2 linked regions of the Roseimicrobium gellanilyticum genome follow. Each later gene encodes a partner of the first gene's protein in a complex. Links are inferred from orthologs where the notes say so. Each region holds a gene or a part of one and is shown on either strand. Other genes may lie near its edges.

The links.
Region 2: the proteins of uvrA (region 1) and mfd are in contact, whole or in part, in a crystal structure (PDB 4DFC), measured with the Escherichia coli proteins. The link is inferred for Roseimicrobium gellanilyticum from one-to-one orthologs.

The regions. Positions count from the first base shown.
Region 1 is NZ_QNRR01000002.1:771,363-774,960, forward strand. Bases 28-3,556 are described here. They hold uvrA (excinuclease ABC subunit UvrA), read right to left. Parts: upstream 3,219-3,556; coding sequence 228-3,218; downstream 28-227. Other genes in these bases: DES53_RS08450 (RNA polymerase sigma factor), read left to right, coding at 3,420-3,556. Outside these bases: more of DES53_RS08450, read left to right, coding at 3,557-3,598. UniProt on the Escherichia coli protein: The UvrABC repair system catalyzes the recognition and processing of DNA lesions. UvrA is an ATPase and a DNA-binding protein. A damage recognition complex composed of 2 UvrA and 2 UvrB subunits scans DNA for abnormalities.
Region 2 is NZ_QNRR01000001.1:162,527-166,507, forward strand. What follows is about bases 68-3,979. They hold mfd (transcription-repair coupling factor), read right to left. Parts: upstream 3,610-3,979; coding sequence 268-3,609; downstream 68-267. Other genes in these bases: DES53_RS00650 (peptidylprolyl isomerase), read right to left, coding at 68-264. Outside these bases: more of DES53_RS00650, read right to left, coding at 1-67. UniProt on the Escherichia coli protein: Couples transcription and DNA repair by recognizing RNA polymerase (RNAP) stalled at DNA lesions. Mediates ATP-dependent release of RNAP and its truncated transcript from the DNA, and recruitment of nucleotide excision repair machinery to the damaged site.

The sequences.
Region 1 (3,598 bases):
ATGAAACGGCGTTCGGCGGAAGTTTGCTCCGGCTGGTAGTGCAGCCAACTGCACACAGCAAGAGCAACACCAAGACACACTGGGAGAAATAGTCACGCATCTCCTATGAGATACGACGCAGATGTCGCGATTTGATCGCGGAGCGTGAGGGCGAAAGTGTCAGGTTCGCTGGCGGGTTGGGAAACCTTCCATCCCCTGTCCGGTCAGGAGACCCGACTTCCAGAACTCTACCCTAGCACTTTTGCCAGGAAGCGACCGGTCGCGCTGCGCTCATTCGCCGCAACCTGCTCAGGCGTTCCCACAGCGACGATTTCGCCGCCTCCACTGCCACCTGTCGGACCTAGATCGATGATCCAGTCGGCACATTTGATCACATCGAGGTTGTGCTCGATCACCACCAGGGTGTTGCCGGCATCCCGCAGACGCATGAGCACGGTGAGCAGCGTTTGGATATCGGCGAAATGCAGACCCGTGGTCGGCTCATCAAGCAGATACAAGGTGTGGCCCGTGGCCTTCTTCGCGAGTTCCGCGGCGAGCTTCACGCGCTGAGCTTCACCTCCCGAGAGTGCAGCACCACTTTGGCCGAGCTTCACATAACCAAGCCCCACTTGCTCCAGCGCATGCAGCTTGGGAAAGATGGCCGGATGCCGCTCAAAGAAGCGCGTCGCCTCCGCCACCGTCATGTCGAGCACATCAGAGATGTTCCGCCCCTTCCATGTAACTTCAAGTGTCTCCAAGTTGTAGCGGCGTCCTCGGCACTGGTCGCAGGTCACCTGCACATCGCTGAGGAAATGCATGTCGATCGTCAGCAAGCCATCGCCGCCGCACTTCTCGCAACGTCCACCGGCGACATTGAAGCTGAAACGGTTTGGCTGGTAGCCACGCACCTTGGAAGCGGGGAGCTGCGCAAACAATTCCCTGATGGGCGTGAAGGCACCCACGTACGTGGCGGGATTGGAGCGCGGGCTGCGACCGATGGGCTCCTGATCAATCACCACCACCTTGTCGATGGAATCCAAGCCGCTGATACGCTCATGTTTCCCCGGCTCGTCCTTGGCGCCATAGAAGTGGCGCATAAGTGCGCGGCGCAGGATAGTATCCACCAGCGAAGACTTGCCGCTGCCAGAGGGACCCGTCACGCAAATGAAGCAGCCTGCAGGGAAGGAGACGGTGACATTGCGCAAGTTGTGCTCAGAGGCGCCGTGAATGGTGAGGGGACTGCCGGAGACGGTCACAGCGCGCTGGAAGCGTGAGCGTTTCGCTGCAGGTGCGGACTCCCCCGATTCGAGGGTGAGGTCGTCGCCGCCATGGGTGCCTTGTGGTGTCCCATTTCCTATCAAACCCGCACTGCGTCGGACCTTTGGTACAGGGATGCCGCTGCGACCATCCAGCCACGAACCCGTGAGGGACTCACGCTGCTGCATCAGGTCGGTAGCCGGCCCTTGGGCCACGATACGTCCGCCGTGCGGTCCAGCGCCCGGGCCGAGTTCGATGAGCCAGTCTGCTTCGCGAATCGTGTCCTCGTCATGCTCCACCACGAGCACGGAGTTTCCGAGATCCCGCAAACGCTTCAGTGTGCCGATCAGGCGTTCATTGTCCACCGGGTGCAGGCCGATGCTCGGTTCATCCAGCACATAGAGCACACCCGCAAGACCTGCGCCTATCTGACTGGCGAGGCGGATGCGCTGGGCCTCTCCACCGGAGAGGGTGCCGCTCTCGCGATCCAGCGTGAGGTATCCCAACCCCACCTCATCCAGGAAGGCAAGACGCTTCAAAATCTCCCGCTGCAACTCGGTGCAGTACTTCTTTTGCAACTCTGTGAGCACCAGTCCCTGCATCCACGGGATGACATCCCGCACTGCCATCCTGGTGAACTCATAGACATTCACCTTGTCAGTGGATTCCAGGGTTACGCCCAGCACCTCGGGCTTCAGTCTCTTCCCTCCGCACGTCTTGCAGGGCAGGGGATTCATCAATCTCGTGAGCTGGGCGCGCAGTGACTCACCTTTCACGGTGTTGTGCATGCGCTCCACTTGATCCAGCAACCCCTCAAAGGGCTTGGCTACACTCTTCTTGTTGGCATCGATTTTCCAGCCTGTGGGCACCGCCACCTTGCCCGTGCCGTGGAAGAGTGCGTCCTTGAACTTCAGCGGCAGCGCACGGAATGGCGTGTCGATATCGACCTCATAAAACTTCGCCAGTGACTCGATGCTGCGCTGTAGCATGCCCTTGAGCTTGGGCTGCTTGTTCCACCAGGTCTTGATGGCACCATCCTTGATGGACTTGGACTCGTCTGGAACGATTAGCTTCGGATCTGCCGCCATCACCGTGCCCACGCCTTCGCAGGTGGGACAGGCGCCGAGATGCGTGTTGAAGGAGAAATGCTTCGGCGTGAAATCTTCCAGCACCGTGCCGGTCTGGGGATTCGCATACGCCGTGGTGAAGACGCGAAGGTCAGATGGATCGCCATCTCCGGTAAGAAACCGCACCTCGCGCGGATTCCACTTCAAGGCGGATTCGAGTGCCTCCATGAGCCGACCACGTACGCCTTCACGCAGCACGAGACGGTCGAGCACTACCTCGATGTCATGCGCCTCGGTGCGAGTGGTCTTGAGTTTCTCATCGAGCTCGTGGATCACGCCATCCAGCCGCACACGGACAAATCCCTGCCGTTGCAGCTTCTCGAAAAGCCCGCGGAAGTCGCCCTTTTCCTGGGCCACCACCGGCGCCAGTACAATGGCGCGTGTGCCCTCGGGAAGTTGCAGCATTTCATCGGCAATTTCTGCCGGCGTCATCTTCCGCAGCGGCTCACCCGTGACGGGATCATGCGGCTGGCCAGCCGCAGCATAGAGCACACGCAGGTAGTCGTAGATTTCCGTGACTGTGGCGATGGTCGAGCGCGGATTGTGCGCCACGGTGCGCTGCTCAATCGCCACGGCGGGCGACAGGCCATCGATGAAATCCACATCTGGCTTGTCGAGCTGGTCCAGGAACTGACGGGCGTAGGCCGAAAGACTCTGCACGTAGCGCCGCTGCCCCTCCGCATAGAGCGTGTCGAATGCCAGGGAGGATTTTCCTGAGCCACTGACGCCCGTGAGCACCACCAGCTTTCCTCGCGGGATGTCGACGTCCACATTCTGCAGGTTGTGCTGCCGGGCTCCCCGTACCCGGATGAAGCCGGTGGATTGTTCAGTCTGGAGGGGGGGAGATGTGGCCATGAGTCGGATGACCAAGATGCCTGCGCCGGGCTTGCTCACAAGGCTGGATTTTCCAGGCTGACGGATCTCGGTGGCCTGCTGCCGACACCCGCGAGTAGGAAAAGTGGACTGGGTGCGCTAAATGGCGCCTCCGGCCGGTCATTGGCTCTAGGCGTGAATGAGATGCGCAACCTTTCCGTCCGAGGTTGGTTTACACCCGGCATGTCCGCGGTAACGTTCGCTGCCACACCACCTTTTTTAGCCTGGAACATGCCGGACTGGACGCCGAGCACCGCCAACAGCAGCGCCCCGGAAGCATCTCCTGATGAGGAGAATGTCCGCCTCATGCTGCTGGTGAAGCAAGGAGACGTGCAGGCCTTTGAGCAGCTGGTGGAACTTCA
Region 2 (3,981 bases), on another replicon or contig:
GCTCAGCACGAGCTGGCGTTCGATCAGGGCGTACAGGGCACTCTCCCGCAGCTCTCCCAGGCGGGCGGCTGCCACGCGGGGGTCCTTGATGGTCATCTGGATGAGCTGCTCCTGCATCTGCACGGCTTCGCGGACCTCGGAGGTCGTGATGACTTTGCCGTTCACCGTGGCCGCGATCCCATAGGTCGCGCCGAAACTGGAGCTTGTGCTGGCGTGCACAAGCAACGCGGTTGCGGCAATCAATATGGAGCGGCTGATCTTCATGTGTTAAAAACTTCTCAGGAGGTGGAGAGATTCGCGCAATAGTAGGGGCGGGTCTGGGGCTGTCAAACGGGGAAACTTGCCTCCAACCAACACGTAGCCGCCCTTGCGCGTGAGCATCAGTTTTCCCTCTTTTATCTCGATGGCACTGATACCTTTGGCGGCAGCCGAGAGCTTCATGGCGGCGCAGACGAGTAGGTTCTCCACGGCGTCGGGAGGGCGACCGTACTGGTCCCGCCAGGATTCCTCCAGCGTGTCCAACTCCTTGCGGGTGAGTACTTCGCCGAGCATGCGGTAGGCGGTGATGCGGCTGCGGGCGTCTTCCATGTAAGTCTGGGGGATGAAGGCGGGGATGCGCCGCTCCCGGTCCGGGACCAGCTTTTGGCGGTCTGCGGGGCGGTGGGCTGTGGCGGCGGTCACGCGCTTGCGGGGTGCAGCTTCGGGATCAGTGGACTCCAGCCACTCGGCCTCGCTCATGCACAGGAAGTCCACATGCAGGGTCACCTCCATGGGGGGCGGGGTGCGGCGGCCTTGCATCTTGGCCGTCGCCGCCTTCAGCATCTGGCAGTACAAATCAAACCCGACCGCCACGATATGGCCGCTTTGTTCGGTGCCGAGGAGGTTCCCCGCGCCGCGGATTTCCAGGTCGCGCATGGCAATCTTGAAGCCACTGCCGAGCGCCGTGTACTGCTTGATGGCATTGACCCGCTTCCGGGCGTCGCCCCCGGTCATGAGGTCCCGAGGCAGCATGAGGTAGGCATGGGCTCGCTCGCCGCCACGACCCACCCGCCCACGAAGCTGGTACAGGTCCGCAAGCCCGAAGCGATCCGCCCGGTCGATGATAATGGTATTCGCATTGGGGATATCCACCCCGCTTTCGATGATGGTGGTGCAGAGCAGCACATCCGCGTCGCCATTCACAAAGGTCTGCATCACATCCTCCAGCAACTCGGAGTCCATCTGGCCGTGGCCCACGATGACTCGCGCCTCGGTGCACAGTGCCTCGAGCTTGGCTTTCATCTTCTCCATGTCCATGACACGGTTGTGCAGGAAGAAGACCTGGCCGCCGCGCTGGATTTCCGCATTGATGGCATCGCGGATCACGCGTTCGTCATAGCCGGCCACCGTCGTCTGCACCGGGATGCGATTGGGCGGTGCCGTATCGAGCGTGGACATGTCGCGCATGCCCATGAGGCCGAGGTAGAGCGTGCGCGGGATGGGAGTCGCGCTGAGGGTCAGCACGTCGACGAGCTTGAAGAGGTCCTTGAACTTCTCCTTGTGCTTCACGCCGAAGCGTTGCTCTTCATCGATGACCGCGAGGCCGAGTTCCTTGAAGCGCACATCCTTGGAGATCACGCGATGCGTGCCGACCACGATGTCCACCGTGCCTTCCTTGATACCGGCGAGGATTTCCTTCTCGCGCTTCTTCGGGGTGAGGCGGCTGAGCATCTCTACCGTGACCGGGTAGTCGCTCATGCGCTCGCGGAAGGTCTGCCAGTGCTGCTGAGCAAGCACGGTCGTAGGTACAAGCACGGCCACCTGCTTGCCCCCCATCACCGCCTTGAACGCTGCACGAATGGCCACCTCCGTCTTGCCGAATCCCACGTCGCCGCATAGCAGGCGATCCATGGGTTTCTCCAATTCCATGTCGCGTTTGATTTCCGCGATGCTGCGAAGCTGGTCCGGTGTTTCGCGATAGAGGAAGGACTGCTCAAACTCCACCTGCCACTTCGTGTCGGGCGGGTGCGCGAAGCCCTTGAGCGATTGCCGCTGTGCCGCGGTGGAGAGCATGCGCGCGGCGAATTCTTCCACGCTGCGCTCCGCATTGGCTCGTGTCTTCCCCCAGCGGGCGTCGCCGAGTTTGTTGAGAGTGGGAGCTTTGCCTCCTACGCCCACGTAGCGTGAGACGAGGTGTGCCTGGCTCAGTGGCACGAAGACCTTCGCCTGATCCGCATAGCGGATGACCATGACTTCTTCGCGCTTTACGCCCTCGCGCACTTCGATGCCGGCGAACTTGCCGATGCCGTAGTCGAGGTGCACGACGAGGTCGCCCTCCTTCATGTCCCGCATCTGGTCGCGCGCCTGGCGGAGGACCTGGGCTTCATCCAGTTTTGATCCACGCACGCGGCGGGTGTGCAGATGGCGGCCGAAGATTTCTGCGCCGGTCAGTACCGCGAGCGAAGCTGCAGGAGCTGTGAAGCCGCGATGCAGCATCCCCAGCGCCAGCTCCATGCGCTGGGCGGCGAGCCATTGTGGCCCCACGAGTTCCTCGAAGCGTTCACGCTCGCCAGGGTTGTGGAAGAACATCACCACACGCCACTTCTCGCGGTGCCACTCCTCCACCTGTTTTGTGAACTGGATGCGCCGCGCCTCCTGCACTACGAAGTCGCCGGCATGAAAGATGCCCAGCGGATTTTCGAAGATGGCCGCGGAGTAGTCCTCCGTGGAGTTGGCATCGTCAGGCGGTGCACCTGCGGTGATGGTGATGCGTTTCGAAATGATGTCCGGCACCTTCTCCGCGTCGTCTTCACCGGGCTCGATGAAAAGCACGGCGTCATCCTTGGAGAAGAGACTGGAGAGTTCCGTGGTGGCGCTTGAGGCATCCACCTGCTGCATGAGAAGCTGGGCTCGCCTGAACCGCTGTACCGATGCCTGCGTGTGAATGTCGAAGGCGCGCAGAGATTCGATTTCGTCATCGTAGAATTCGATGCGCAGTGGTTCCTCTCCCTGCCATGAGAACACGTCCACGATGCCTCCGCGGCGTGCGAACTGCCCGCGTTCCGCGACCGTGGGCACGCGCTCGTAGCCGGAGGATTCGAGTTCTTGCAGCAGGGTCTCCACTCCAATCTTCATGCCAAGCTCAAGACTCTTCTTGAAAGAGTCCAAGTCCTTGGGTGAGGGCACCTGCTCGTCAAGGCTGTCGGTGCACAGGACCAGGATGCGCGAGGCTGGCTCATCAGCGCTGCCAACTGCGCCGGAAAATCGGGTGATGACAGAGATGCGCTCCGCCTGCGTGTCCGGATCGCTCAGGCCATTGGGGCCGTCGCCTTGCGGAGCGCGCGGGTAAAACATGGCAGGAGCGCCCCACGCCTGGAGATCCGCGTGGATTTGCTCCTGCGTGCGCGCCTCACGGCACAGGACCCAGGTGCGGCGCGGATGGGTGGCCTTGAGCGCCAAGGCAGTGGCGAAGCCGGAGGCCTCGCGGCAGACATGGCCGAGGGTGGTCGAGCCGGTCTTCTGGTATTGCTTCCACAGCCCTTTGAAAGCCTTTGAGCCGAATGCCGCCTCCACCAGGCTGGGCGCCAGGTGTGCGGTTTCGGTGGTTGGCTCTGAGTGTGGTTCCGACATGTGTAGACGACAATGCACCCCGACCACCGGGGAAGGCGGGCGTGGTGTCATGCACTAGCTAGCATCGCTGCTGCGCCGTACCCTGTGCTCCAAAAGGGGCGGGGACAAGCGGTTTGTAGCGTGCAGGAAGCAGCGTGAGTTATACGGGTGAAGTGCTTCGGCGGGTGCTTCAGCACACTCAATGACAGCCACACCCTAGCGGCCCTGGTAGGGAGCTGGACTCGCTGAAGTCCCGTCATCACCTTGCAGCCGACAAAATGCCATGGTGAGGCTCCGCATCCTCACGGCCGACCACCGGCACTAAGGCTAGTGCCGCTCCTTGATCCGCAGGTGCCTCCTCGCTGAATGGCTGTCGTTAACCCAAAAGATTTC